DNA from 3 places in the Streptomyces sp. NPDC087859 genome. Region 2 is predicted to be linked to each of the others. Evidence: predicted binding sites of a transcription regulator. Region 2 holds the regulator's gene; each other region holds the start of a gene.
The links. The regulator HspR, encoded in region 2, represses chaperone genes until heat shock. The targets are predictions, from matches to a motif close to TTGAGNNNNNNNNNCTCAA.
Positions count from the first base shown of each region.

Region 1: lon (endopeptidase La) is a predicted target of HspR. The motif match lies at 8,605-8,623, and genes of this name have one in related genera.
Region 3: dnaK (molecular chaperone DnaK) is a predicted target of HspR. The motif match lies at 5,414-5,432, and genes of this name have one in related genera.

Region 1 covers NZ_JBIUUU010000014.1:210,827-220,708, reverse strand. The annotation lists gene ACIOHP_RS32730 (multifunctional oxoglutarate decarboxylase/oxoglutarate dehydrogenase thiamine pyrophosphate-binding subunit/dihydrolipoyllysine-residue succinyltransferase subunit) at 1-2,928, opposite strand, end outside; gene ACIOHP_RS32725 (ATP-binding protein) at 3,210-4,316, opposite strand; gene ACIOHP_RS32720 (response regulator transcription factor) at 4,313-5,053, opposite strand; gene ACIOHP_RS32715 (spermidine synthase) at 5,188-5,865, opposite strand; gene ACIOHP_RS32710 (rhomboid-like protein) at 6,005-6,820, shown strand; gene ACIOHP_RS32705 (GNAT family N-acetyltransferase) at 6,987-7,742, opposite strand; gene ACIOHP_RS32700 (GNAT family N-acetyltransferase) at 7,838-8,482, opposite strand; gene lon (endopeptidase La) at 8,646-9,882, shown strand, end outside.
Region 2 covers NZ_JBIUUU010000002.1:469,351-479,232, forward strand. The annotation lists gene grpE (nucleotide exchange factor GrpE) at 1-515, shown strand, start outside; gene dnaJ (molecular chaperone DnaJ) at 558-1,742, shown strand; gene ACIOHP_RS06055 (heat shock protein transcriptional repressor HspR) at 1,748-2,194, shown strand; gene ACIOHP_RS06060 (PA14 domain-containing protein) at 2,255-4,687, opposite strand; gene ACIOHP_RS06065 (hypothetical protein) at 4,777-5,292, opposite strand; gene ACIOHP_RS06070 (PA14 domain-containing protein) at 5,531-7,240, opposite strand; gene ACIOHP_RS06075 (substrate-binding domain-containing protein) at 7,522-8,628, shown strand; gene ACIOHP_RS06080 (DUF4352 domain-containing protein) at 8,638-9,195, opposite strand; gene ACIOHP_RS06085 (hypothetical protein) at 9,309-9,882, shown strand, end outside.
Region 3 covers NZ_JBIUUU010000011.1:62,150-72,031, reverse strand. The annotation lists gene ACIOHP_RS26830 (alkaline phosphatase family protein) at 1-1,663, shown strand, start outside; gene ACIOHP_RS26825 (ATP-binding protein) at 1,952-3,013, shown strand; gene ACIOHP_RS26820 (hypothetical protein) at 3,036-4,850, shown strand; gene ACIOHP_RS26815 (OsmC family protein) at 4,900-5,328, shown strand; gene dnaK (molecular chaperone DnaK) at 5,479-7,356, shown strand; gene ACIOHP_RS26805 (hypothetical protein) at 7,447-7,668, shown strand; gene narI (respiratory nitrate reductase subunit gamma) at 7,673-8,257, opposite strand; gene narJ (nitrate reductase molybdenum cofactor assembly chaperone) at 8,324-8,818, opposite strand; partial or broken gene narY (nitrate reductase subunit beta) at 8,818-9,480, opposite strand; partial or broken gene ACIOHP_RS26785 (nitrate reductase subunit alpha) at 9,476-9,882, opposite strand, start outside.

The sequences.
Region 1 (9,882 bases), on a different contig from region 2:
GTAGCGCGCCTGGTCCTCGGCGAGGTACTGGAGCGGGGTGTGCTCCTCGCCCGTCTCACGGTCGATGAGGACCGCGTGGCGCTGACCGAAGGTGCCGCGCTGGGAGTCCTGGCCGGAGAGCCGGACCGGGGTGCCCTCCAGCAGGAGGGAGCCGACGGCCAGCGTCTCGCCCATGCCCCAGTCGATCGTGCCGTCCTCGACCATCGTCGCCCGGCGCTGCAGCTGCGGCAGCAGACGCGGGTGGACGTGGAAGGTGTCGGGGATGTTGACCTGGGACTCGGCGATCCGCTTCACGGTCTCCGAGGTGATCGCGGTGTTCACGGCGACCGGGAAGTCCGCCTGCGGGTCCGAGATCGGTCCCGCGGCCGGCTGGGCCGTGATGGCCTCGCGGACCTCGGTGAAGACCTTCTCCAGCTGGCCCTGGTAGTCCTGCAGGGCCTGCTCGGCCTCTTCCAGGGTGATGTCGCCGCGACCGATGAGGGACTCGGTGTAGAGCTTGCGCACCGAGCGCTTCTTGTCGATCAGGTCGTACATCAGCGGCTGGGTGAAGGCCGGGTTGTCGGACTCGTTGTGGCCGCGGCGGCGGTAGCAGATGAGGTCGATCACGACGTCCTTGTTGAACGCCTGACGGAACTCGAAGGCCAGCCGGGCCACGCGGACGACGGCCTCGGGGTCGTCGCCGTTCACGTGGAAGATCGGTGCCTCGATCATGCGGGCCACGTCCGTGGCGTACATCGAGGAACGCGACGACTCGGGAGCCGCCGTGAAGCCGACCTGGTTGTTGATGACGATGTGGACCGTGCCGCCGGTGCGGTAGCCGCGCAGCTGCGACATGTTCAGGGTCTCGGCCACCACGCCCTGGCCCGCGAAGGCCGCGTCACCGTGCAGGGCGACCGGCAGGACGGTGAAGTCCGTGCCGCCCTTGTTGATGATGTCCTGCTTGGCGCGGGCGATGCCCTCGATGACCGGGTCGACCGTCTCCAGGTGGGACGGGTTCGCGGCCAGCGAGACGGTGATCTGCTCGCCGTCCAGGCCGGTGAAGGTGCCCTGGGCGCCCAGGTGGTACTTCACGTCGCCGGAGCCGTGCATCGACTTCGGGTCGAGGTTGCCCTCGAACTCGCGGAAGATCTGGGCGTACGACTTGCCGACGATGTTCGCGAGCACGTTCAGCCGGCCGCGGTGGGCCATGCCGATGACGACCTCGTCCAGACGCGACTCGGCCGCGCTGTCGATGACCGCGTCCAGCAGCGGGATGACGGACTCGCCGCCTTCGAGCGAGAAGCGCTTCTGGCCGACGTACTTCGTCTGCAGGAAGGTCTCGAAGGCCTCCGCCGCGTTCAGCCGGCGCAGGATGCGCAGCTGCTCCTCGCGCTCCGGCTTGGAGTGCGCGCGCTCGATGCGGTCCTGGATCCACTTGCGCTGCTTGGGGTCCTGGATGTGCATGAACTCGACGCCGGTGGTGCGGCAGTACGAGTCGCGCAGCACGCCGAGGATGTCGCGCAGCTTCATCAGGGACTTGCCCGCGAAACCGCCGACCGCGAACTCGCGCTCCAGGTCCCACAGGGTGAGGCCGTGCTCGGTGATGTCCAGGTCGGGGTGCTTGCGCTGGCGGTACTCCAGGGGGTCGGTGTCGGCCATGACGTGGCCGCGGACCCGGTAGGAGTGGATCAGCTCGAAGACGCGGGCGGCCTTGGTGACGTCGTCGTCGTGCGAGGCGTCGATGTCCTTGAGCCAGCGGACCGGCTCGTAGGGGATGCGCAGGGCCTCGAAGATGTCGTCGTAGAAGCCGCCCTCGCCGAGGAGGAGGTTCGCGACGATCCGCAGGAACTCGCCGGAGGCGGCGCCCTGGATGACCCGGTGGTCGTAGGTCGACGTGAGCGTCATGACCTTCGAGATGCCGAGCTTGTTCAGGGTGTCCTGGGAGGTGCCCTGGAACTCCGCCGGGTAGTCCATGGAGCCGACGCCCATGATGACCGACTGTCCGGGCATCAGACGCGGCACGGAGTGGACGGTGCCGAGGCCGCCGGGGTTGGTCAGGGAGACCGTGACACCGCTGAAGTCGTCCATCGTCAGCTTGCCGTCGCGGGCGCGGCGGACGATGTCCTCGTAGGCCTGCCAGAACTCGAAGAAGTTCAGCGTCTCGGCCTTCTTGATGCCCGCGACGACCAGCTGGCGGTCGCCGTTGGGCTTCACCAGGTCGATCGCGAGGCCGAAGTTGACGTGCTCCGGCTTGACCAGGGTCGGCTTGCCGTCCTTCTCCGTGAAGGAGTAGTTCATCGACGGCATGGCCTTGATGGCCTGCACCATCGCGTAGCCGATCAGGTGCGTGAAGGAGATCTTCCCGCCCCGGGCGCGCTTCAGGTGGTTGTTGATGACGATGCGGTTGTCGAAGAGCAGCTTCACCGGGACCGCGCGCACGGACGTGGCCGTGGGCACCTCGATCGAGGCGTTCATGTTCTTCGCGACGGCGGCGGCGGGGCCGCGCAGCGTGACCAGCTCCGGGCCGGCCGCGGACGTGGCGGCGGGCTCGGCCTTCGGCTTGGCCGCTGCGGGCTGCGCCGCGGCCGGAGCCGGGGCGGCGGCCTTCGCGGGCGCCGGAGCGGCGGCCGCGGGCTGCGCGGCCGCGGGGGCGGCGGGAGCCGGAGCGGGCACCGCGGGAGCCGCTGGAGCGGCCGGGGCGGCGGGCGCGGCCTGGGCCGGCGCGGCGGCGGGGGCCGGAGCGGCCGCCGCCGGGGCGGCAGCGGCACCCGGCTTGTAGTCGGCGAAGAAGTCCCACCAGGCTCGGTCGACCGAGTTCGGATCCTGGAGGTACTGCTGATAGATCTCGTCGACGAGCCACTCATTGGGACCGAACGCAGCAGCAGGGTTCTTCCCCGCTTGGTCGGTGTCGGTCGAGATGCTCGAGTTACTGGGGGACTGTGACGACACGGCGGCAACCGCCCTCTTCCGCTTCACAAGGTGATGGACAGCGGGAATAAAGGCTACGCCCCCATGGCCGGGAAGTTCAGGTCGGGCAAGGTCATCGTCGCGTAAGTCACATCGGAAAGTGTGTTTCGGGGCCAGAAATGGCGGGAAACAAGCGTGGTTCCGCTTCAGATGGGAAGGGCTTCGCAGGACCCCGGACGCCGATGGCGCGGGCCTGTGGCTGATCACACGTGTCCGTCAGTGCGGACGCACATGGATCTTGTGGCTCCGGTTCGAACTTTACGTCAACTTGGCAGAGATGGAAGTCCCGGAAGGGTGACAAGAATCCGGCAACCCCGCTCGGATTCGGCCACTCCTATCCGGCCGCCGTGCAGATCCACCGCCCAGCGGGCGATCGCCAGACCGAGCCCCGTGCCGCCGTCGCTGCCGGGACCGTGCGGCCGGTTCACGGCCCCCCGGTTGAACCGCTCGAAGACGCGATGCCACTCCGAGCGCGGGATACCGGGGCCCTCGTCGAGAACCTCCAGCTCCAGGGAGTCCGACAGCGGCCCGCGCCGGGCCTTCACCGTCACGCGCCCGTGCGGCGGGCTGTGCTTGACCGCGTTGTCGATCAGGTTGGCCACGACCTGGTGGATCCGCTCCGGGTCCGCGTTCGCGGTCAGCTCGGGCGGGGACACGTCCAGGTGCAGATGGACGTCCGTACGCGTGTGACTGCCCGATCCGGAGGCGATGCCCGCACGCGCCGAAGCGACCATGTTGGCCTCCTTCAGCACGCCGGACAGATACGGCCACACCTCGAAGCGACGCGTCTTCAGCGGTACGACGCCGTTGTCGAGGCGGGAGAGGTCCAGCAGCGTCTCGACCAGCCGGCCGAGCCGCTCCGTCTGTTTCAGTGCCGTCCGCATCGTCTCGGGGTCCGCGGGCGAGACCCCGTCCACGATGTTCTCCAGCACCGCCCGCAGCCCCGCGATGGGGGTGCGCAGCTCATGGGAGACATTCGCCACGAGTTCCTTGCGCTGCTGCTCCTGGGCCTCCAGGTCGTCGGCCATCCGGTTGATGGTCTCGGCGAGGTCGCCCAGCTCGTCCCGGCGGTTCTCCCGCACCCGGCGCGTGTAGTCGCCGTGCGAGATGGACCGGGCCACCGCGTTCATCTCGTCCAGCGGAGCCGTGAGCGAATGCGCCACGAACTGCGTAATGAGCAGTGTGGCGATCATCGAGAACACCGTGATGAAGCGCAGCTCCGTCTTGGTGCGAACCGCGATCATCGACAGACCCGTGGTGATCAGGACCGAGGTGACGACGAGCGCACCCAGCTTGGTCTTGATCGAGAACGGGCGCACGCCGCCCCAGGGCTCCCAGGGACCTCTCCGTCCGGACGGACCGCCGCTCATGGCGTCGGCGTCTCCAGGGCGTAGCCCACGCCGTGCACCGTGCGGATCCGCTCCGCGCCGATCTTCCGGCGCAGCGCCTTGATGTGGCTGTCGACCGTGCGGGTGCCGGAGGCGTCCGCCCAGTCCCACACCTCCGCGAGCAGCTGCTCGCGGGACAGGACCGCGCGCGGGGTGTTCGCCAGGCACACCAGGAGGTCGAACTCGGTCGGCGTGAGGTGAACATCCTCACTCCGCACCCGCACCCGGCGCTGCGCGTGGTCGATCTCCAGCTCGCCCAGGCGCAGGATGCCGCTTCGGGGCGTAGCGGCGGCCAGTGCGGCCCGCTCCACCCGGCGCAGCAGCACATGCACGCGGGCGGCCAGCTCACGCATGGAGAAGGGCTTGGTCATGTAGTCGTCGGCGCCGACCCCGAGTCCGACCAGCATGTCGGTCTCGTCGTCGCGCGCGGTCAGCATCAGTACCGGCACCGGCCGGGCGGCCTGCACACGGCGGCAGACCTCCAGACCGTCGAAGCCGGGCAGCATGATGTCGAGGATCAGCAGATCGGGCTGCCAGGCCTCGGCCGTGTCGACCGCCGCCGGACCGTCGCCCGCGGTCTGCACGAGGAATCCCTCGGCACGCAGGCGGGTCGCGATGGCCTCCACGATCGTCGGGTCGTCCTCGACCACGAGCACCCGGCGCTGTGCGCCGGGAGTGGCCGTGGCCGTGCCGTTGTGGGAGGTGTGTGTCTGCTCCATCGCCCGCCCCAAGGGTTGCTTTCCGGAATCAGTGGGGTGATCCCGCTTACTGGCTTATGCCTGCGCATGCTTGCGATTGACGCTTGAATGATCTGCGCCAGGGAAGCAGAGTACGGGGAGTCACCACGCCTCGGCTATCCAGGTCGGACCCCGAGGTGCACGACGTCCGGAACGCCCCGGGCAACGGGCACCTCTTCGGTACGCACCCCCTGGAACCCGGCATTCCGTAGGGATCCTTCGAATTCCGGCGAAGGCTGCGCCGACCACACGGCGAGCACCCCGCCGGGCCTCAACACCCTTGCGCAGCTGGCCAGTCCGCTCGGCGAGTACAGCCCGTCGTTGCCCTCGGTGACGGTCCAGTCGGGCCCGTTGTCGATGTCCAGGCACAGCGCGTCATACGTGTTCGATGTCTCATTCACATAAGCGACAAGATCTGTTTCCAGAATCTCGGTCCGTGGATCGGCGAGCGCCGGCGCCGAGAGCGCGGACAGCGGGCCGTGACGGTGCCAGTCGACGATGGCCGTCTCGCGCTCCACGACCGTGATCCGCCCCCAGCGCGGATCCGCGGCCGCGTGGGCGAGCGAGAACCCGACCCCGAGCCCGCCGATCAGCACACCCGGCTCGGGCCGCCCCTCCAGCGCGTCGAGCGCCACGTCCATCAGCAGCCGCTCCGAGCGCCCGTCGGAGGTGTCCATCAGGAAGCACCCGTTGGCGATGATCTGCAGCAACTCACCGTGCCGGCGCAGCACGACCTCACCGTGCGGGCCCTCACGACGGTCCAGGACTTCGGGAATGTCGTACGAGATGGGCATCCGCCCATCCTGGCAAAGAGATCGGGCTGCCGGACGGTTCTTGAGAAGTGCCTGTGAATCGGGGTCCGCGTGGCGCCGGTCACAGACACGGGGGCGGCGGAGCGCGAAGGCTGGAGTGCAACGGAAGGAGCGCCTCACGGTGGAACGTAGCGAGGCCGCCGCGCGGGCTTCTGAGGACGGGGCGGGTACGGAGTCCGTGCCGGACAGCGCCTCGGGCCTGCTGGACGGGTTGCCGAAGCAGCGCGGGGCGGTCTCCGTACCGGCCCCTGTCCCGGCCGTTCTCCCGGTCGCCGGGGCCGCCCCCGAGGCCGGCCCGGGGATCCGCCCGTGGCGGCTGTTCCCCACCCCCACCGGGACGCCGTTCACCTTCGGTTACGCCGCCGTCCTGGCCGTCACCTCGCTCGTCACGGAGTACGCCGACCCGTCCCTCGTGCACGCCCTGCTCCAGGGCTCCAGCACCGACGTGGCCCACCTCGTGCGCACGCCCGTGCTCGTCCTGCCGGCCAGCGCGCTGTGGATCGCGGGCGGGGTCGCGTCGCCGTACGTCCTCGGCTTCCTGCTGGTCATGACCGCGCTGGAGCGCCGGATCGGCGGTCTGCGCGCGGCCGGCGTCTTCCTCCTCGGCCACGTGCTGGCCACTCTCGCGACCGAGGTCCCGGTGGGCCTCGCCGTCCTGGCCGGCCACCTCCCCGACACCTCCCTGCACCGCCTCGACTACGGCATCAGCTTCGGCGTCGCCGCCGCGACGGGCGCGCTCGCCGGGCTGCTCCCGCCGTGGCTGCGGTGGCCGTTGCTGGGGTTGTACGGGGGGATGCTCGTGCAGGACCTGCTCGCCTTCGCCGACCCGATGACGGAGTGGGGGCATCTGATGGCGCTGGCGATCGGGGTGGCGACCTGGCCGACGGTCCGGCGCTGGTACCGGGCTCGGACCCCGGGCGCGGCCACCGCCGGATAGGCCCCGGGCGCGTCCGGCTCCGCGAGCGTGCCGTGGCACGGGACGCGCCCGCCGGACAGGCCGAACACCTGGTCTCCGGCGGGGCTAAGGGGCTGCTGGAACATGACGTACGACCGAGGCGCCCGGCCGTCATCCGGAACGGCACCGGGGGCGATCGCAGCGTGTCTCAGGCCGTGCGGGGCGGGTTCCAGACGTACGGCGTGGTCGTCGTCACCGCCTCGAAGCCGAGGCGGCGCAGGATGGGTGCGCTGTCGTCGGAGGCGTCCACGTGCAGATAGGTGACGCCGCGCGCGGACGCGAGGGCGGCGCGGGTGGCGACCAGGGCGCGGTAGATCCCCCGTCCCCGCCACTCCGCGAGCGTGGAGCCGCCCCACAGGCTCGCGAACGCGGAGCCCGCGCGAAAGGCCAGCCAGGCCGCGGAAACCACCTCGCCGTCCGCCTCGGCGACGTAGACCGCGATCTCGTCGGGGGCCGCGGCGACCCGGCCGACGAGGTCGTCGGCGAGCCAGCTCCAGTCCTGGCCCCAGACGGTGGACTCCATGGCGGCGATCCGGCGCATGTCGGCGTCCGCCGTGACCCGCCGCAGCGTCACACCGTCCGGCAGGACGGGCTCGCGTACGGACATGTCGGCCGCGCGTCCGATCAGCACCGTCTCCCGGTCCTCCGGCAGGAAGCCCGCCGCGCGGAGCCGTTCGGTGAGGTCGGCCGGGGTGTCGTGGCCCCGGGTCTTCCACTCCACGGCCTCGCCGCGCGCCGCGAAGAAGTCCCGCTGCGAGGCGATGAGTCCGTCCAGCGCGTCCCCGTCGACGCCGAGTTCGCGCGGCCCGCTCACGAACCCCCGGAACTGCCCGACGATCCGGAGCAGCGGGCCGTCCTTCTCGTACGTCACCCCGGCGGGCGGGGTGGGCGGCGCACCGCGCATCTGGTCGTCGTAGGCTGCGAGGAAGATCTCGGTGTCGGTCACGGCACGACCGTACGGCGCCCGGCACAGGAGGCAACCGGTTTTGTGCGGCGCCCTCAGCCGGTGAACTTCGCGCTGGTCAGTGGCGCGGCCACCGTCCAGCCCAGCGACTCGTACAGCCCCCGCCCCGCGGGGGTCCCCGCCAGGACGCAGAGCTCCGCGCCCTGTTCCGAGGCGGCCCGCTGGAGGGTGTGCATGACGAGCGTGCCGAGGCCCTTGCGGCGCTGCCGCGGCGAGGTCTCGATCTGGTCGACGACCGCGGTCGCGCCGGTCGGGGCGAGCTGGCCGCGGGCCGCCCAGGAGCCGTCGGGGGCGGCGAGCATGGTGCGGGTGACGCCGCCGCGGGACCAGGTGCGCAGGCGGTAGCCGTCGGGGACCGTCGGCTGGTCGGGCGCCGTGGTGAGGGGGAGGGTCATCAGGTGGCCGGGTTCGGGGTCGATCCACCAGCCCTCGCCGAGCCAGCCGCCGACCACGCCCGGATCCCGGAACACCTTGAGCCACACACCGGCACCGGTGACCGCCCCGGCCACCTTCCGCACGGCCGTCTCCTCGACGCCGTCGCCGATCGCGCCGAACACATGCCGTGCGACATGGCCGTCCGTGCCCACGTCGATCGTGCACCCCCACGGCTCGACCACCGGCGGGGCCGCCCCGCGCGAGAGCACCCATCCGTCCACCCATGCCCGTACGAGCCGGTCCATGACACCCCTCCGGTAACGAATGAAAGCCGTCTGGGGTTATTACAGTCGCTGGTCACGCGTTCCGGCAGACGTGATCGCTCACAGCGAACGCGCCCAGGGGAACAATCGAAGGCTCACGTGCATTGAGTCGGCATAGCTCAACTTGAGTGCCGAAGGGGAGATCATGGCTTCGACGTCCACACCGCTCACTCTGCCCGTGCTGCCGCTCGACGACGAGGTCGTGCTTCCCGGCATGGTGGTCCCGCTCGACCTGAACGATCCCGACGTACGCGCCGCGGTGGAGGCCGCCCAGGCCGCCGCCCGGTCGGAGCCGGGCAAGCCCAAGGTGTTGCTGGTGCCGCGCATCGACGGCACCTACACCGGTACCGGCGTCCTCGGCACGGTCGAGCAGGTCGGCCGGCTGGCCGACGGCGACCCGGGCGCGCTGATCCGCGGCCGGGGACGGGTGCGCATCGGTGCCGGGACCACGGGGCCGGGCGCCGCCCTCTGGATCGAGGGCACCCGTATCGACGAGACCACGCCCGAGCCGCTGCCGGGCCATGTCACCGAACTGGTCAAGGAGTACAAGGCCCTCGCCACCGCCTGGCTGCGCAAGCGCGGCGCCTGGCAGGTCGTGGACCGTGTCCAGGCCATCGACGACGTCTCCGCGCTCGCCGACAACTCCGGCTACTCACCCTTCCTGACCACCGACCAGAAGGTCGAACTGTTGGAGACCGCCGATCCGGTGGCCCGCCTCAAGCTCGCGACCCAGCACCTCCGCGACCACCTCGCCGAGCAGGACGTCGCCGAGACCATCGCCAAGGACGTCCAGGAAGGCGTCGACAAGCAGCAGCGCGAGTTCCTGCTCCGCCGCCAGCTGGAAGCCGTGCGCAAGGAACTGCGTGATCTCAACGGCGAGAAGGACGGCGAGGAGTCCGACGACTACCGCGCCCGCGTGGAGGCCGCCGACCTGCCGGAGAACGTCCGCGAGGCGGCCCTCAAGGAGGTCGACAAGCTGGAGCGGTCCAGCGACCAGTCGCCCGAGGGATCGTGGATCCGGACCTGGCTGGACACGGTGCTCGAACTCCCGTGGAACGAGCGGACCGAGGACGCCTACGACATCCAGGGCGCCAAGGCGGTCCTGGACGCCGAGCATGCGGGCCTGGAGGACGTGAAGGAACGGATCACCGAGTACCTCGCGGTGCGCAAGCGGCGCAACGACCGGGGGCTGGGTGTGGTGGGCGGCCGCCGTGGCGGTGCCGTCCTGGCACTGGTCGGCCCGCCCGGCGTCGGCAAGACGTCCCTGGGCGAGTCCGTCGCGCACGCCATGGGCCGCAAGTTCGTCCGCGTCGCCCTCGGCGGGGTGCGGGACGAGGCCGAGATCCGCGGTCACCGGCGTACGTACGTCGGCGCGCTGCCCG
Region 2 (9,882 bases):
GTCTGACGGCCCAGCTGGACCAGGCCCGCAAGGCGCTCGACGAACGCACCGCGGACCTCCAGCGGCTCCAGGCCGAGTTCCAGAACTACCGCCGCCGCGTGGAGCGGGACCGGATCACGGTCAAGGAGATCGCCGTCGCGAACCTCCTGACCGAACTCCTGCCCGTGCTCGACGACATCGGCCGCGCGCGGGACCACGGCGAGTTCGTCGGCGGATTCAAGTCCGTCGGGGAGTCGCTGGAGACCGTCGCGGCGAAGATGGGTCTGCAGCAGTTCGGCAAGGAGGGCGAGCCCTTCGACCCGACCATCCACGAGGCCCTGATGCACAGTTACGCGCCGGACGTCACCGAGACGACGTGCGTGGCGATCCTGCAGCCCGGGTATCGCATCGGCGAGCGCACCATCCGTCCCGCGCGGGTGGCCGTCGCCGAACCGCAGCCGGGCGCGCAGACGGTCAAGGCCGAGGAGGACTCCAAGGCCGAAGACGACAAGGACAACGGCCCTGAGGAGGGCTGAGGTCACCACTGAGCGGGACACCAGGAAGGGGGCGCGTCGAGGATGAGCACCAAGGACTTCATCGAGAAGGACTTCTACAAGGTCCTCGGCGTCCCCAAGGACGCCACCGAGGCCGAGATCAAGAAGGCGTACCGGAAACTCGCCCGCGAGTTCCACCCGGACGCCAACAAGGGCAACGTCAAGGCCGAGGAGCGCTTCAAGGAGATCTCCGAGGCGAACGACGTCCTCGGTGACCCCAAGAAGCGCAAGGAATACGACGAGGCCCGCGCTCTCTTCGGCAACGGCGGCTTCCGCCCGGGGCCGGGCGCGGGCGGCGGCTCCTTCAACTTCGACCTGGGCGATCTCTTCGGAGGCGGCGCGCAGGGCGGTGGCGCCGGGGGTTCCGGCGGCTTCGGCGGCGGCATCGGCGACGTGTTCGGGGGCCTGTTCAACCGGGGCGGTACGGGCACCACCCGCACCCAGCCCCGGCGCGGCCAGGACATCGACACCGAGGTGACGCTGAGCTTCACCGAGGCCATCGAGGGTGCCACGGTGCCGCTGCGGATGTCCTCGCAGTCCCCGTGCAAGGCCTGCTCCGGCACCGGCGACAAGAACGGCACACCGCGCGTGTGCCCGACCTGCGTCGGTACCGGCCAGGTGGCGCGGGGCTCCGGCGGCGGCTTCTCCCTCACCGACCCCTGCCCGGACTGCAAGGGCCGCGGACTGATGGCCGAGCACCCCTGCCTGGAGTGCAAGGGCAGCGGCCGCGCCAAGTCCTCACGGACCATGCAGGTCCGCATCCCCGCCGGGGTGACGGACGGTCAGCGGATCCGGCTGCGCGGCAAGGGCGCACCGGGCGAGCGCGGCGGCCCGGCCGGCGACCTGTACGTCACCGTGCACGTCGACACGCACCCGGTCTTCGGCCGCAAGGACGACAACCTCACGGTCACGGTCCCGGTCACCTTCACCGAGGCGGCCCTCGGCGGCGAGGTCAGGGTCCCCACGCTGGGCGGCCCCGCCGTCACGCTGAAGCTGCCGCCGGGCACGCCCAACGGCCGCACCATGCGAGCCCGGGGCAAGGGCGCGGTCCGCAAGGACGGCACCCGCGGCGACCTCCTGGTCACCGTCGAGGTGAGTGTCCCGACGGACCTGACGGGGAAGGCTCGTGACGCACTCGAGGCGTATCGCGAGGCGACCGCGGGCGAGGACCCGCGGGCGGAGCTGTTCCAGGCGGCGAAGGGAGCTTGATCGAGATGGACGGCCGTCGACGCAATCCGTATGAACTGACCGAGGAGACCCCGGTCTACGTCATCTCGGTGGCGGCCCAGCTCTCGGGCCTGCACCCGCAGACCCTGCGCCAGTACGACCGCCTGGGTCTGGTCTCGCCGGACCGCACCGCCGGCCGGGGCCGCCGCTACTCGGCCCGCGACATCGAACTGCTCCGCGCGGTGCAGGCGTTGTCGCAGGACGAGGGCATCAACCTCGCCGGCATCAAGCGCATCATCGAGCTGGAGAACCAGGTCGCCGCGCTGCAGTCCCGCGTCGCCGAGATGGAGGCCGCCCTCGACGGCGCCGCCGCGGCGATGCAGCAGCGGGAGGCGGCGGTGCACGCGTCGTACCGCCGTGATCTGGTGCCGTATCAGGAAGTGCAGCAGACCAGCGCGTTGGTGGTGTGGCGTCCCAAGGGGCGGCAGGACTGACGCAGGCAGGTGAAAGGGGCCCGGAGGGATGAACCTCCGGGCCCCTTCCCTTGCGCCGGCTCAGAGCCAGGAGTCCCAGATGCCGTACGCCATCGGCGTGGACGCGGCCTCCGCGCCCGCGGCGTCCAGGCGGACGACGCGGTAGTAGTACAGACCCAGCGTGTCCTCGTGGACCGTCTCGTCCTTGTGGAACACGGCGTCGTACATCGTGCCCTCGGTGAGGGTGACATAGGCGGCCGAGGCCGGGTCCCAGCGCTCCACGCGGTAGCTCGCGAACCGGCCGCAGTCGCCGAGGCCGGAACTCTCGGAGCAGCCGACGTACAGCTCCGGGTACTGGTCCTCGCGGATCTCGGTCCCCGTCCAGCCCGGCGGCCGGGTGTCGGGCAGGGTGACGGAGAGCTCGGCGGGGTGGAAGGCCTCGGGCCCCGCCCACCAGTCGATCAGGGGGGAGCCGTCGGTGGCGGCCACCTTGTAGGTGTGCGCGGCGCCGTCGGGGACCGTCGGGCAGAGGATCTCGGTCCCGGCCAGGGAGTCGCCCGTCCAGCAGTTCTGGTCCCAGACCGTCTCGCCGGTCTCCGGGTCCGTGACGCCCTGCCACACCTTGTAGCCCGTGACGTCGTCGTCGGCCGGCGGCGTCCAGGTCAGGCGCACCCCGAGCGGGATCCGCTCGGCGGCCAGGTCCCGCACCGGGGCCGGGCGCTCGGTGTCCGGTGTGGTCGCGGTGGCGGCGGGGCCGGGCCGCGACTCATGGCCGTACGGGTCGATCGTCACGACGGTGTAGTCGTACGTCGTCTCGGAGGCACCGGAGACGTCCCAGCAGACGCCGTTGATCTGCCGGGCACCGGCGTAGTCGGGGGCGTCACCGGTGTTCCAGGTCCAGTACGTCGTGGGGTCCGTCAGCGGCAGGTCCCGCGAGTCGTTGGGCTTGCAGGCGGTCACCGTGCTGCTCTCGCCGGTCGCCTTGTCGGTGCGGACGATCCGGTAGGTGAGCAGCGGCTCGTCCTCGCCGAAGGTCCACGGGTCGGCGCTGCTCCACTCGATCATCACCCCCTCGCCGAACCGGTCCGCGGTGGTGCGGAACGGCGCGATCGCCCCGGGCCGGTCCGACATCGTCAGCGTGACCTCCACGGGGGCGGCGGCATTGCCCTTCGCGTCCACGGAGCGCACCGCGTACCGGTAGCTGTCGGCGACCGCGAGCAGCTGGCGCGGCACGGCGTCGGTCCCCGTGGTGGTGGTCGGGGTGTTGCCGGTGGCGCCGGGCAGCGCGTCGAGCCAGCCGCCGGTCGCCGCGTCGTACTGCAGGACCTGGTAGGAGGCGGCCCCGTCGACGGCCGACCACAGCACGTGCGGAACGCCCGACCGGTACTCGACGCGCGCGTCGGCCGCGGTTGCGGGCGGTGTCAGGTCCGAGGTGGTGAAGGTGGCGGCGGGTGAGTACGCGGACCAGTTCCCGACGGCGTCCCGGGCCCGGCCCCGGTAGGTGACCTTGCTGCCGTCGGCGGCGCGACCGGTGTCGCAGATCGCGCCCTTGGTGCCGGTGTACACGGTGGCCCAGGTGTTGGTGGCGGAGTTCAGCCGCTGCATCTCGTACAGCGCGATGTCGGCCGCGTTCTCCGCGGTCGTGACCAACTCCGGGGCCGCGTAGGGCTGGTCCACCGGGCAGGCGTCCATCTCGACGAACGGCGCGGCGGGCGGGGTGGTGTCCACGCTGGTGACCGCCTGGTCGGCGGTGCCGGCCGAGACATTGCCCGCCTTGTCGTAGGCGCGGACCTCGTAGTAGTAGGTCGCGCCGGTGGGCGGAGGGGTGTCCGTGTACGAGGTGGAGGTGGTCGTGGCGAGCGCCTTGCTGCCGAAGGAGGCGCCCTTGAGCCGCCGGTAGACCTGGTACCCGGCGAGGTCCATCTCCTTGTTCTTCGCCCAGACGGCCTTGGCCTTGTTGCCGCTCTTGTCGTACGAGACGGAGATCCCGGCCGGGGTGAGGGGCTTGGTCCTGTCGACGGTGGCGGAGGTGCGGGGTGTGTAGCCGAACTTGACCTTGGCGGAGCCGGTCCAGTTGACGTAGTCGACGCGCAGGGTGTGCTTGCCGGAGGGGATGGTCACGTTGACGGTCTTGCTCACCGTGGTCGAGACGTTCTTCCAGAGGTCGATCTTGCGGACGCCGTCGACGTAGACCCTGATGCCGTCCAGTCCGGAGGCGGCGAGGGTGAACGGCCCGCCGGAGCCGAAGTCGCGGGTCACGGACCAGCGGACGCCGAAGTTGTTCGACGGCAGGCCGGACGCGGGGGCGCCGCTCCAGCTCTGGTCGATCGCGCTGTCGCAGTCCGTCTTCTTCGGTGTCCCGGAGAAGCTCGTGTTCGCGAAGAGCTGCCGCTTGAACACCGGCGAGGTGCAGGTGGTCGCGGCGGAGGCGGGCGTGAGCGTGAGCAGGGTGCCCGCGGTGGCGAGTACGACGGCGGTCGCGGCAGCCGCGGTCGTACGTCTGGCTGGGTTCATGCGGTCCTTCGGTCCTGATTCGACGACGGGAGAGATCACCGTCGTCGAATCAGGACCGGCCAGGGCACCGATTGGTTGTACGGCGTTTCTCAGGGAAACGCGTCGAAGACCAGGTCGGCGGCTGTCGCCCACATCGATTCCGCGCCCGTGCCGAACGCGGCGGCCAGCGCGTAGCCGACGGCCGCGTCCATGGCGTCCGGCTTGGCGTCCGACCGCCACTCGGCGGCCTTCACCTCGCCGTCGCCCTTCGAGTGGAGGTCGCCCAGCCGCCGGCCGTCGCGCAGGAGGCGGCTGTCCGGCATGGAGTGGGGCACCAGCCGCCAGTGCCGGCCCGCGTGCCGGACGTCGACCCGGTACGAACGCCGGATCAGCCGTCCCCGGCCGGGTGCCAGCGCGGCCGCCTCGCCGCCGACGGTGAGGATGAGCAGACCGGCGTTCCGGGTACCGATGGGGGTCTCCCCGTCGTCCTTGGTGCCGGTCGCCCGGCTCAGCACGACCCGCGGTATCGCCTCGCCCTCGACGACGACTTCACCCCGCCAGGTGTTCAGACGGACGGTGAGCGGGCCGAAGAGGGTGTCCGTGACAGAGCTCTCGCTGATGGTCATACGGTCCTCGTGGGGTCGTCAGGAGTTCGGTGCTCTGACTGTCCAGTCGCCCGGGGGCGGGGGTTCGGTTCCGCTGTCGGCGTTCCCGCAGGTAGACGCGGTAGGAGCGAGAGGCTGTGATCATTTTCGGATCACGTTTTCTTCACCAGGAAACCATGCTGTCCGGACAGACCCGACGAGGCCGAGGGGCCCGGAGGTTCACCGAACCTCCGGGCCCCTCAGCCGTCCCCGGCGGCGGTCACGGGGTGGTGACCGCCCAGTCCCCGGCGGGGAGCGACTCGGTGCCGTCGGCGGCCACGGCCGCGACCCAGTAGTACGACGTGGTGCCGCGCGGGACGCCGGTGTCGAAGTACTGGAAGGAACCGGCGTCGGTCTCTGCGATCTTCTCGTACGCCGAAGCAGCCCGGTTCCAGCGGTAGACGCGGTACCCGCCCGCCTGCTCGGCCGCGGACTCGCCGAGCCCGGACCACTCCAGCAGATTCCCCTCGTCGCCCTCGGCGCCGGTCGCGGTGAGCGTCAGCGGCGAACCCTCCGGCGTCGGCGTGCTCGGCGTCATGTCGAGCTCGGTCGCCACGACGATCTGGGCCTCGCCGGTCCACCAGTAGGCGGAGTTCCCGTCGTCGTCGTAGGCGTCGACGACGAAGCAGGACGTGTCGCCGCTCGGGGTGGTGGCGTACGCGTACGACGTGGTGTCGGCCGACACGTGGTAGCCCGGGTAGAGGGAGCACACCTGCTCCTCGCCCTCGTCCCCGAGCAGTTCGCCCCGGCGCACCGCGTAACTGGCCAGATCGGCGGTCGGGTTGGCGTCCCAGGTCACCTGGAAGCCGTACTCGGTCGGGACGACGCTCACCCCGGTCACGGCGGACGGCGGGGTCAGGTCGGGGCGCTCGCCGCTGACCGCGGCCGACCGCGCGGACTCGTTGCCCGCCGCGTCGAGGGAGGTCACCCGGTAGTAGTAGGTGGATTCCTCAGCGGCCGAGGTGTCCGTGTAGGAGACCTGGCCGGTGGTCCCGACCCGGGTGTACGTCCCGCCCGCACTCGCCGACCGGTACACCCGGTACGACGCCGCGCCCTCGACCGCGTCCCAGCCGACCCACACCCCGGCCTGCCCGTAGGACGTGTTCAGCCCGGTCGGCACGGCGGGGGCGGTGCGGTCGACGGTGGTGACGAGCAGGTCGGCGGTACCGGCCGACTCGTTGCCGGCCTTGTCGTAGGCGCGGATCTCGTAGTAGTACGCCTCACCGGTCGGGCCGAGGGTGGCGTCCTTGTACGAGGTGGAGGTGGTCGTGGTGAGCGGAGTGCTCCCGAACGAGGTGCCCTTCAGCCGGCGGTAGACGCGGTATCCGGCGAGATCCATCTCCTTGCTCTTCGCCCACGCCAGCTGGATGTTGGTGGTCTCCGGGTTGTACGTCGCCGAAGCCCCCGTCGGGACGAGGGGCCTGACCGTGTCGACGGTGGCGGAGGTGCGGGGTGTGTAGCCGAACTTGACCTTGGCGGAGCCGGTCCAGTTGACGTAGTCGACGCGCAGGGTGTGCTTGCCGGAGGGGATGGTCACGTTGACGGTCTTGCTCACCGTGGTCGAGACGTTCTTCCAGAGGTCGATCTTGCGGACGCCGTCGACGTAGACCCTGATGCCGTCCAGTCCGGAGGCGGCGAGGGCGAACGGCCCGCCGGAGCCGAAGTCGCGGGTCACGGACCAGCGGACGCCGAAGTTGTTCGACGGCAGGCCGGACGCGGGGGCGCCGCTCCAGCTCTGGTCGATCGCGCTGTCGCAGTCCGTCTTCTTCGGTGTCCCGGAGAAGCTCGTGTTCGCGAAGAGCTGCCGCTTGAACACCGGCGAGGTGCAGGTGGTCGCGGCGGAGGCGGGCGTGAGCGTGAGCAGGGTGCCCGCGGTGGCGAGTACGACGGCGGTGGAGGCCAGGGCCGTCGTACGTCTGGCTGGGTTCATTCGATCCTCTGGGCGGAGTGGGAACGGCGGGCGTGGGCCGTCGTGATCACGACTCGTGAGGAACGGAGTTGGTTGTGTGTGGCGTAGCGCACTTCTGAAGGCTCGGCGGGCGGAGCCGTCGGTTCAACTTGCGCGTATCTGCACAGAAGCTACACGCGTTAACGTTGCTATCTCATTTGACGGTTGCTTCTTGACTGATACGTGAAGGCCGCGTTGGCTTCCTTCACCTGGGTGCGCAATATGCGCCCGAGTCCGGAAGGCACCAGATAGTGAGCTCCCCAATGCGTCGTACCGCCCTGTGTGTGGCTGTGTCATCGATGGCCCTCTCGCTCTCCGCCTGCGGGGCGCTGGGAGTCTCGGAGGACAGTGCCGACGCGACTCCTACCAAGGGCGACGACGTCACGGTGGGCGTGCTGATGCCGGAGCGGACCAACTCGCGGTACGAGGAGTTCGACTACCCGATCATCCAGAAGAAGGTCGCCGAGCTCACCGACAAGAAGGGCAACACGGTCTACGCCAACGGCGAGGCCGACGCGGGCAAGCAGGCGACCCAGATGCAGAAGATGATCGACGACAAGGTCGACGTCATCCTGCTGGACGCCGTGGACTCCAAGAAGATCGCGCCGACGGTGAAGAAGGCGAAGGACGCGGGCATCCCCGTCATCGCCTACGACCGTCTCGCCGAGGGTCCCATCGACGCGTATGTCTCCTTCGACAACGAACTCGTCGGCGAGGTGCAGGGCCGCACCCTCGTCGAGTCGCTGGGCTCGGACATCGACACCTCCGACAAGATCGTGATGATCAACGGCTCGCCCTCGGACCCGAACGCGGGCCAGTTCAAGGCGGGCGCGGTCTCCGAGATCAACGGCAAGGTGACGATCGCCAAGAAGTACGACGTCGACGGCTGGAAGCCGGAGATCGCCAAGAAGGACATGACCGAGGCGATCGAGGCGATCGGCAAGGACAACATCGCCGCCGTCTACTCCGCCAACGACGCCATGGCCGGCGCCGCCATCGAGGCCATGGAGGAGGCGGGCATCACCAAGCTGCCGCCGATCACCGGTCAGGACGCGGAACTGGCCGCCGTGCAGCGGATCGTGGCCGGCGAGCAGTACATGTCCGTGTACAAGTCCTACCCGCTGGAGGCCGAGGCCGCCGCGGAGATGGCCGTGGCCAAGGTCCAGGGCAAGGACATCCTGTTCGACTCCCTCACCCAGGACTCCGTCGACAGCCCCACCGACAAGGGCATCCCGGCGCAGCTGGTGACGGTGTCCGCGCTGACGCGGGCGAACATCAAGAGCACGGTCGTCGCCGACGGCATCTACACGGTGGACCAGATCTGCACCGCCAAGTACGCGGCGGACTGCGCGGCGATCAAGCTCAAGTAGGTCAGCCGCTCAGTTGCCGGCCAGCGGCTTCATCGGCACCAGCACCCCGTTCGGCGCCCGTCCGATCGGCTTGGTGCTGGTGAAGCTGGACGGGTCGTTGTCCCCCGATACGCGCAGGCCGGTGACCTTCGCGTCCTTGGGGACGTCGTACCAGAGCTCGACCTCCATGAGGGTGTGGCCGCCGAGCTTCACCGTGTCCGACTGACGCCGTACCGCCATCGCGAAGGGGTCGGGCCGGGCCCGGTCGCCGGTGACGCCCGCGAGGTGCTGCCGGGCGGACTCGTAGACGTGGTAGTTCGGGTCCCTGTTCTCCACCCGCAGCCGGGCGGCACAGAACTGCCCCTGCGGCGGCGCGTCGGCGTGCGACCCGGTTACCCCCGTGATGCCGCAGCGCAACGACAGGACGGTGAAGGTGAGATGGCCGTCCTTGTACGCCCGTGAGGGGCTCTGGGAGGGGGACGCGGAGGACGGCGTCGACCCGCCGGAGTCCCCGCCCCCGCAGCCCGTGAGCAGCAGCAGGGCGAGCACGGGAGCGGCAGTACGACGGATCGGGCGCGCGGTCGGCATAGGGGCGATTGTGCGCCCCGGGCGGGGAGAAGTGAACGTTCTGGGCGCTTCGGCCCGTGGGAGCCGCGGGCGGTGAAACCAAGATCAAAACTGTTCTAGGATGCCGGGCTGTCATGTCTCGAACACGGGGGAAGAACATGCTGCCCACGAACACGCCGCCCACCAAGGGGAGCCGCGTGCGCACGCGCGCCGCGGTCGTCGGTCTGTCTCTGTCCATGGCGCTGCTGACGGGCTGCGGCGGCGAGGGCGGCACCGAGTCCGCCGGCGGCGGCGGGAAGGCCACCGGGAAGCCGGTGGCGAGCGGCCCGGCGTACCAGGGCGCCGCCCTGCCCGGCTACGCGCGGAAGGCCGCCTGGAGCCTGCCCACGGACAACCCGGAGCTCGGTGTCCTGGACCTCGGCGAGGTCCTGCTGTTCGCCAGGGACGCGAGCGGCGCCTACCTCACCGACGCCTCGGTCGACGGCGAGCCCGACGACGTCAACCGCGTCCTGTTCGCCTCCGACGACGCGGAGAAGCTCACGCTGGAGTTCCGGGACGCCAGGACCGGCGCGGTCACCAAGACCCTCGGTGTGACCGCGCAGTCGGTCGAGGGCGTCACCTGGAAGGACGGCGCCCCGGCGGTCGCCGTCGGCACGTCCGCGACGAAGGAGTCCGACGGTCTGACCCAGGAGGAGACGACCACCTCGG
Region 3 (9,882 bases), on a different contig from region 2:
GCGCGACGACGACGCCTACCGGCGCCGGCTCTACCGGCTCGCCGACCGCCGCCGCAGCGTGGGACCCGGCGGCCCCGTCACGCCGGGGACGGTCTTCCTCCAGCTGGACGGCGTCGGCCACGACGTCCTGGAGGCGGCGGTGAAGAAGGGCCTCATGCCCACCGTCGCCCAGTGGCTGGACGGCACCCACCGGCTCACCCCGTGGCGCACCGACTGGTCCAGCCAGACCGGCGCCAGCCAGCTCGGCATCCTGCACGGCAGCAACGAGGACGTGCCGGCCTTCCGCTGGTACGAGAAGGACAGCCAGGAGGTGATGGTCTGCAACCGCCCCACCAGCGCCGCCGAGCTCCAGCGCCGGGCGGTGGCACGAACCGGTGACGGCGGGCTGCTCAGCGCCGACGGCGCCAGCCGCGGCAACCTCTTCAGTGGCGGCGCCGACGAGCAGGCGCTCGTGCTGTCCATCGCCACCCGCCGCCGCAGCCGCGAGACCCGGTCCCGCGCGGGCTACTTCGCGTACTTCTCCGACCCGGCCAACGCCGTCCGCACGGCCCTGTCGTTCTTCGCCGAGGTCGGCCGGGAGATCGCGCAGTCGACCAGGAGCCGCGCCCGCCGGGCCCGCCCGCGCGTCAAGCGCGGCGGCCTCTACCCCCTCGTCCGCGCCTTCGCGACCGTCGTCGAACGGGACGTCGTCGTCGCCGCGGTGATGGGCGACATGCTCGCCGGCCGCACCGCCGTCTACGCCGACCTCGTCGCCTACGACGAGGTCGCCCACCACTCCGGACCGCACAGCCGCGACGCCGAGAAGGTCCTCGAACGCCTCGACCGTTCCCTCGCGTTGATCGAGAAGATCGCCGAGCACGCCCCGCGCCCGTACCGGATCGTCGTCCTGTCCGACCACGGCCAGAGCCCCGGCGAGACCTTCCGCACCCGCTACGGCCTCTCCCTCGGCGACCTGGTGCGGGCAGGCTGCGGGCTGCCGGTGCCCCGCAAGGCGCAGCGCACCCACAGCGGCGCCGAGGCCCGCGCGGCCGTGCGGGCCGCGCTGCGCATCCGCGTCGAGGAGCGCGACGAGCAGCGCCGGCCCTCGCACCACCGCTCGGAGCCGCTCGTGCTGGCCTCCGGCAACCTCGGCCTGGTCTCCTTCCCGGACGTGCCCCACCGGATGACCAAGGAGGAGATCGACGCCCGCCACCCCGCCCTGCTGACCACGCTCGCCAACCACCCGGGCATCGGGTTCCTCCTCGTCCGCAGCGCGGAGCACGGGGGAGTGGTCCTGGGCCCGTTCGGTACCGAGATCCCGGTGGCCCGACTCGACGAGGAACCGGGCCCGTTGGCCGCCTTCGGACCCGGCGCCGCCGACGTCGTACGCCGCACGCACGGCTTCGCGCACACCGCCGACATCATGGTCAACTCCTGGTACGACCCGGTCGACGGCGAAGTCCTCGCCTTCGAGGAGCAGATCGGCTCGCACGGCGGGCTCGGCGGCGCCCAGGGCCGGCCGTTCCTCCTGTCGCCCGTCGTCCTGTCCGCGCCGGTGGCGGACACCGAGGAACTCGTCGGCGCCGAGCAGGTCCACCGCGTCCTGCGCCGCTGGCTGCGCGAATCCGACGGCCCCCAGGTGCCTTTGACGCCACGTCAGGACGAGGAGCGGCGCGCGGCCTAGCCCTCGACGTCCGCCGCTCCTCCATACCCCCATGAACGGAGGAGCGGCTCACACGGAGGACCGCGCACACCGTGTCACCGCGGCACGGGTTTGCCCAGGGCACATTCCGGTCACTGCCGCGCGCCCCGCACGCGCCTCCCCGTCCCACCCGTGAGCGGCTCCGGTGGTACGCCCCTCGCGCCGCGGGCCCGGAAAATCGTGTGCGTCCCGCAGCGGCGGCACACACACTGTTCGCATCGGACCCCGCGCACCAGCGCGCCCTTCTCGAACATCTCCTGGAGCCACTGCGTGCAGGCTGCCGTCACCGTCACTCCCGCCCGGATCCCGGAGCTGCTGCTCGGTCTCGCGACCGTGCGGCCGGTCTTCATCTGGGGCGCCCCCGGCATCGGAAAGTCCTCCCTGGTACGGGAGTTCGCCGAGTCCCTGGGGCTGGAGTGCGTGAGTCTGCTGGGCACCCAGCTCGCTCCCGAGGACCTGATCGGCGTGCCGCAGATCCGTGACGGACGCTCGGTGTTCTGCCCGCCGGAGGCGATCGCCCGCGACGAGCCGTACTGCCTGTTCCTGGACGAGCTCAACGCGGCCACCCCGGATGTGCAGAAGGCGTTCTACTCGCTGGTCCTGGACCGCCGTATCGGCAGCTACGACCTCCCGGCCGGCTCGATCGTGATCGGCGCAGGCAACCGCGCCACCGACAACGCCCTCGCCCGCCCCATCGCCTCCGCGCTGGTCAACCGGCTCGCCCACGTCCATCTGGAGGCCTCCGCGAAGGACTGGCTCGTCTGGGCCGCGGGCAACGGCATCCACCCCTGGGTCCTGGACCACCTCATCGACCGGCCCGACCACCTGTGGTCCAAGCCGCCCAAGACCGAGGAGCCGTTCTCCACGCCCCGCTCCTGGCACATGCTCTCCGACGCCCTGCACTCCTTCGGCCGCGGCCTCGACGAGGAGACGCTGAAGGTGATCGCGCACGGCACGCTGACCCCCGCGCACGCCGTCGCGTTCTGCGGCTACGTCAAGATCGTGCGCGGCCAGTACGGCATCGAGGCGATCATCAAGGGCGACGCCCGCTGGCCGCACCGCCTGGAGGACCGCGACCTCCTGTACTACCTCGCCGAGTCCTTCCGCGGCCGTCTGGTCAAGGAGCTTCCCGCCAGCAAGGAGCACCTGTCGGCGTCCGCTCAGCAGACGGCGTACCGCGCCAAGTCGCTGCTCGTGCAGCTCGCCGAGATCTCGGTGGAGGTCGCACAGAGCGTCATCGCCCCGGACACCGACGGCAACCCGCTGCTGCCCGCCTGGTTCCTGGTCGAGGCGGCCCGTGACATGCCGCGGCTGGTGGAGGCGCGGCAGTGAGCCGTACGAAGGGGGCGTGGCGGTGAGCCGTACACGCGCCGCGAAGCCGGCGAAGAAGGACCTCGCGGCCGAGGCCTTCGCCGAGGGACTGCGGCTGGTGCGGGCCAACCGGGCCCTCGCCGCGATCGGGTTCAGCACCTGCCGCAAGGAGGACTGCCCCCACTCGCCCGCCTCCGGGCTGGTCCGCGTCGACTCCGACGGCACCCTGCACGTCCACCCCACCCGGCGCGCCGACCCCGTCGACTGGGCCTGGGCGGTCGCCCACGCCATCATCCACCTCGGCTTCGGACACGTTCCGGCGAAGGAGGGCCGCCGCACCCAGCCCGACCGGTTCGAGCTGGCCGCCCGCTGCGCCGTCGTCAACCGCTTCCTGCTCGGCTTCCCCGTCGGCCGCACCCCCGAGGACCTGCCGCCGTCCTACCCCGACGGCGACGAGGAGCAGCTCGCCGCCCGCTGGCGCCGCGACGGCATCCCGCCCGTGTACGAGCACTGCGGCACGGCGGGCCGTGAACCCGACCAACTGCTCGTGCGCTGGGACGTGTGGACGGGCGGCGCCCCGAAGGACTGGCAGCTGGACTTCGCGCACGCCCTCACCCGTACCGTCGCCGCCGCCATGGACGTGGCGGGCGGCCGCCGGGCGTCGATGGGCGGCGGCTCCACCCGGCTCCAGCCGTGGGAACGGGCGTTGAGCTGGTTCGTCTCCTCCTACCCGCTGCTCGGCGGCATCGCGGCCGGCATCACCCTGGTCGCCGACGCCGAACTGGCCCGCGCCCACGACATCTCCGTCGCCGCGGTCAACCCCGAACTCGCCGAGATCTACATCAACCCGCTGCGCGAACTCGACGACGAGGAATGGCGGTTCGTCCTCGCCCACGAGATGCTGCACGCCGCCCTGCGGCACGGCGACCGCTGCGGTACCCGCGACCCGTACCTGTTCAACGTCGCCTGCGACTACGTCATCAACGGCTGGCTGGCCGACATGCAGGTCGGCACCATGCCCGACGGGCTGCTCCACGACCCCGGGCTGAAGGACCTGTCCGCGGAGGAGGTCTACGACCGTATCGCCGGCGACCTGCGCCGGATGCGCCGCCTGGGCACCCTGCGTGGCAAGGGCCTCGGCGACGTCCTCGGCGGCCCGCTCGGCTCGCCCCGGGACTACGTCGACCTCGACGAGTTCTACCGCCGCGGCCTCGGCCACGGCCTGGACCTGCACCAGCGGCAGGCGCGCGGGTTCCTGCCCGGCGGCCTCGTCGAGGAGATCCGCACGCTCAGCCACCCGCCGCTGCCGTGGGACGCCCGACTGGCCCGCTGGTTCGACGAGTTCGTGCCCCGCCCGGAGCCGCTGCGGACGTACGCGCGCCCCTCCCGCCGTCAGTCGTCCACCCCCGACATCCCCCGCGCGGGCCGGTACTTCCCGCCCGAGGAGATCGCCCGCTGCACCTTCGGCGTCGTCCTGGACACCTCCGGGTCCATGGACCGGACCCTGCTCGGCAAGGCGCTCGGCGCGATCGCCTCGTACGCCGAGGCCCGGGACGTACCGGCGGCGCGCGTCGTGTTCTGCGACGCGGCCCCCTACGACGCCGGGTATCTGCCGGTCACCGAGATCGCGGGCCGGGTCCGGGTGCGCGGTCGCGGCGGTACGGTCCTGCAGCCCGGGATCGACCTGCTGCACCGTGCCGACGACTTCCCGCCCGGCGCGCCCGTGCTGGTGATCACGGACGGCTGGTGCGACGTGCTGAGGGTGCGGCGCGAACACGCGTATCTGGTCCCGGAGGGCGCGCGGCTGCCCTTCAGCCCGCGCGGGCCGGTCTTCAGGGTGAGCCGCGCCCGAGTGTGATCGGATGGGGTGCACCACCCGGAACCGGGACCACACGAAAGGACTGACCGTGGCTACCACGCGCTCCGCACACACCGTCTGGGAAGGCAACCTGCTCGAGGGCAACGGAGTCGTCACCTTCGACTCCTCCGGCGCCATCGCCGAGCAGCCGGTGACGTGGGCTGCCCGCACGCAGGAGGCCAACGGCAAGACCAGCCCCGAGGAGCTGATCGCGGCCGCCCACTCCAGCTGCTTCTCGATGGCGTTCTCGCACGCCCTCGCGGGGGCCGGCACCCCGCCCACCAAGCTCGTCACCTCCGCCGACGTCACCTTCCAGCCGGGCGAGGGCATCACCGGCATCCACCTCACCGTCGAGGGCACCGTCCCCGGCCTCGACGAGGACGGCTTCGTCGCCGCGGCGGAGCAGGCCAAGGTGAACTGCCCCGTCAGCCAGGCCCTCAAGGCCGTACCGATCACCCTGTCGGCGAAGCTCGCCTGACATCCGTACGTCCCGCGCTGCCGCGTCCCCCTCGCGAGGGGCGCGGCAGCGCCCTTTTCCGGGTACCCGGCATGGGTACGCGGCATTGACAACAGCCCACTCAAGTTTTGTGCTGGAGTCCGGGAAGTGCCCTGGCGGAAGGGGACAGCGATGGGACGCGCGGTCGGGATCGATCTGGGGACCACGAACTCCGTGGTGGCCGTCCTGGAGGGCGGCGACCCCACAGTCGTCGCCAATGCGGAGGGGGCCAGGACCACACCGTCGGTCGTGGCCTTCGCCAAGAACGGCGAGGTGCTCGTCGGGGAGGTCGCCAAACGGCAGGCGGTGACGAACGTCGAGCGGACGGCCCGTTCGGTGAAGCGGTACATGGGGGACGGGAGCTGGCGCTTCCCGGACCAGGGGGATGTCGACGGCACCCGCTACCGGGCGCAGGAGCTCTCCGCGCGGGTCCTGCAGAAGCTGAAGCGGGACGCCGAGTCCTATCTCGGCGAGGACGTCACCGACGCGGTGATCACCGTCCCGGCGTACTTCGACGACGCTCAGCGCCAGGCCACCAAGGAGGCCGGGGAGATCGCGGGCCTGAACGTGCTGCGGATCATCAACGAGCCGACGGCCGCCGCGCTCGCCTACGGCCTGGACCGGGGCGAGGAGCAGACCGTCCTCGTCTTCGACCTCGGCGGCGGCACCTTCGACGTCTCCCTGCTGGAGATCGGCGACGGTGTCATCGAGGTCAAGGCCACCAACGGCGACACCCATCTCGGCGGCGACGACTGGGACCAGCGGGTCATGGAGCACCTGGTGAAGAAGTTCCGGGGGCAGTACGGCGTGGACCTCGGCAAGGACAAGATGGCGCTGCAACGGCTTCGGGAGGGAGCCGAGAAGGCCAAGATCGAGCTGTCGAGCTCGTCGGAGACGACGATCAACCTCCCCTACATCACGGCCTCGGCAGAGGGCCCCCTGCACCTCGACGAGAAGATGACGCGCGCCCAGTTCCAGGAGCTGACCGCCGATCTGCTCGACCGCTGCACGACCCCCTTCCACCAAGCCGTCAAGGACGCCGGCATCAAGCTCTCCGCGGTCGACCACGTCATCCTCGTCGGCGGCTCGACCCGGATGCCCGCCGTCACCGACCTCGTCAAGGAACTCACCGGCAAGGACCCGCACAAGGGCGTCAACCCGGACGAGGTCGTCGCCGTCGGCGCGGCCCTCCAGGCCGGTGTCATCCGCGGCGACGTGAAGGACGTCCTGCTGCTCGACGTCACCCCGCTGTCCCTGGGCATCGAGACCAAGGGCGGCATCATGACCAAGCTCATCGAGCGCAACACCACGATCCCGACCCGTCGTTCGGAGATCTTCACGACGGCGACCGACAACCAGCCCTCGGTGGGCATCCAGGTGTACCAGGGCGAGCGGGAGATCGCCGCGTACAACAAGAAGCTGGGCGTCTTCGACCTGACCGGACTGCCGCCCGCGCCGCGCGGCGTTCCGCAGATCGAGGTCGCGTTCGACATCGACGCCAACGGGATCATGCACGTCTCCGCCAAGGACCTGGCGACCGGCCGCGAACAGAAGATGACGGTCACCGGCGGCTCGGCCCTGCCCAAGGACGACATCGACCGCATGATGCGGGAGGCGGAGCAGTACGCCGAGGAGGACCACAACCGCCGGGAGGCGGCCGAGACCCGCAACCACGCCGAGCAACTCGTCTACCAGACCGAGAAGTTCATCCGTGACAACGACGAACGCGTCCCCGCCGACACCAAGTCCGAGGTGGAGTCGGCGATCTCGGAGCTGAAGACGCTCCTGGAGCAGAACGCCGACACGAACGCGCTGCGCACCGGCGTCGAGAAACTCGCCACCGTCAGCCAGAAGATGGGCCAGGCGATGTACGCCCAGGCGCAGTCCGAACCGGCCGCCGGTCAGGAGCAGTCGGCGTCGTCCGAGTCGCCGGAGGAGGAAGGCGTGGTGGACGCGGAGATCGTCGATGACGAGAAGGACGACAAGGGCCGGAAGGGCGGCGCGGCCTGAGATTCCCTTTGTGAAGATGCTCCGTTCCACCTCGCCTGAGCGGCCCCGGCCCTCAATGCTGGTCGGTGGTAACGGACTTCACGGAGGGACGTGAGTATGGACGACAGCGGGAAGCGGCGCACAAGGCTGGCGGCTCTGGCGGCCGGGGCGCTGCTGGCAGGGGCGGCCGCCGCGGGCGTGCACGGGGTCGTGGACGCCCCGGAGAACCGGGACTTCTCCGTGGAGGCGGCCCCGGCCGGCCACCACGACAGCAGCACGGACGGCCACTACGACGGCGGCGCCGCCCCGGCCGGCCACGTCGACGGCGGCTGACGGACTACGCGCCCGTCTTCTCCCAACCCCGCCGCTCCGGCCGCGGCCCCAACTGCCTGGGGTCGCGGCTGCGGTACACGACATACGGGCGGAACAGGTGCTGCACCGGCGCGCTGAACATGTGCACCAGCCGGCTGTACGGAATGAACGCGATCAGCGCCATCCCGATGACCGCGTGGATCTGGTACAGCACCGGCACCCCCTCCATCCGGTCGATGTCCGGCCGGAGGGTGAACAGACTGCGCGCCCAGGGGCCGATGGACTCGCGGGAGTTGTAGCCGTCGCCGGAGGCGTGGGTGAGCTTGGCGATCATGCCCATCGCGATCGCGCCGAGCAGCACCAGGTACATGAGCTTGTCGTTGGCGGTCGTCGCCCGGAAGACGGGCGCCTTGGTCCGTCGACGGTATACGAGCAACAGGATCCCGCCGACCGTGAGCAGCCCGGCCGCCGTGCCGCCGTAGAGCGAGAGCAGGTGGTACGCGTGCTCGCCGACCCCGAGGCCCTCCGTCCACGACATCGGGACGAACAGGCCCACGAGGTGCCCGGCCAGCACGAAGAGAATGCCGTAATGGAACGCCGGCGAGGCGATGTTCAGCAGCTTCGACTCGTAGACCTGCGAGGACGACGTACGGCAGGGCGCCCCAGAGAAGTGTGCTCATGAGCGCGCCCCGGTGTGTGCGGTCGGCAGTGCGGCGCATACGGCGTTCAGCACGGACGCGTACGGAGTGCCGCAGGCGGTGAGCCGGGAGCGCAGCTGCTCCAGGCCGTCCCGGTGTTCGGTGAGCAGGTCGGTGCTGCCGGTGCGGGCCGCGAACTCGAGGACCGCGGGCAGGAAGTCGGGCAGTTCCTCGCCGGTGAACTCCAGTCCTGCGGCGCGGTAGACCTCCTTGAAGCGGACCAGCGACATACCGCGCCGGCGGGTGTCCCCGTCCTGCCACCAGCTCAGGTAGAGGCTGTGCCGGTTCTTGAAGTCGAAGACCTGGACATAGTGCGCGGCCAGCTCCTGCGGCGGGGTGAGAACCGCGTGGTCGACGAACTCCCGCAGCTGCGGGGCCGCTTCGCGCAGCAGGGGCAGCCGGGCCCGGAAGTCGTCGTCGGGGTACGTCAGACAGAGCGCGGCTGCCTGGTACAGCACGGCGTACGAGGGCATCAGACCTCCTCGGCGTCGGCCGGGTCGTCGGACGTCTGGCGTCTGCGCAGACCGTGGAAGTTCTCCACGGACACCACCGGCAGCAGCTTGCGGCCGGAATCCTGGCCGAACGGCCCGTCGCCGCCCATGCCCGGGCCGCCGTCGTATGCGAGGCTGCAGTCGTCCGGGATCGCCGACTCCTCCAGCCGGCGCGCGTCACCGACGGCCGCGGTCGGGATGACATAGCGGTCCTCGTACTTGGCGATCGCCAGCAGCCGGTACATCTCCTCGATCTCCTCGGGTTTCATGCCGACGGCCTCCGCGACCGACGGGTCCGGTTCCTCGCCGAGGTTGATCGCGCGCAAGTGGGCGCGCATCGCGGCGAGCTTCTCCAGGGACGACCGCACCGGGGCGGTGTCGCCCGCGGTGAAGACCTCCGCGAGGTACTCCAGCGGGATGCGGAGCGTGTCGATGGCGCCGAAGAGGTTCTGGGCGTCCTCGCCGTCGTGACCGGTCTCGGTCAGCGCGTCCACCACCGGGGACAGCGGCGGGATGTACCAGACCATCGGCATGGTGCGGTACTCCGGATGCAGGGGCAGCGCCACCTTGTACGTGCTGATCAGCGCCCGCACGGGGGAGCGGCGGGCCGCCTCCATCCAGTCGTACGGGATCCCGGCCCGGCACGTCGGTCTGGTCGCCGAAGACCTGCGGGGAGGCCACGGGCAGGTCGGCGTACCAGTCGTAGAACGACAGCATCGGGGCGCCGATCAGGGAGTGGAACCGGGCGCCCGCCGCGTGCGACACCATCGACATCGCGGGGATGGGGGAGAAGCCGTTGCCGCGGGCCCGCTGGTAGCGGCGGCGGCGCTCGGGGTCGTCCTGGATGTCCGCCCAGGCGAGGACCGGGTCGCCGAGACGGCCGAGGGCCTCGCGGTACATCTCGAGCAGGACACCGCGGACGTAGGAATGGCGCACCCGGGTGGGGGAGTACGTGTACCAGGAGAAGGCGGCGCCCCGGGGGCAGCCGCGCGGCTCGTACTCGGGGCGGTCGGGGCCGACGCCCGGGTAGTCGGTCTGCTGGGTCT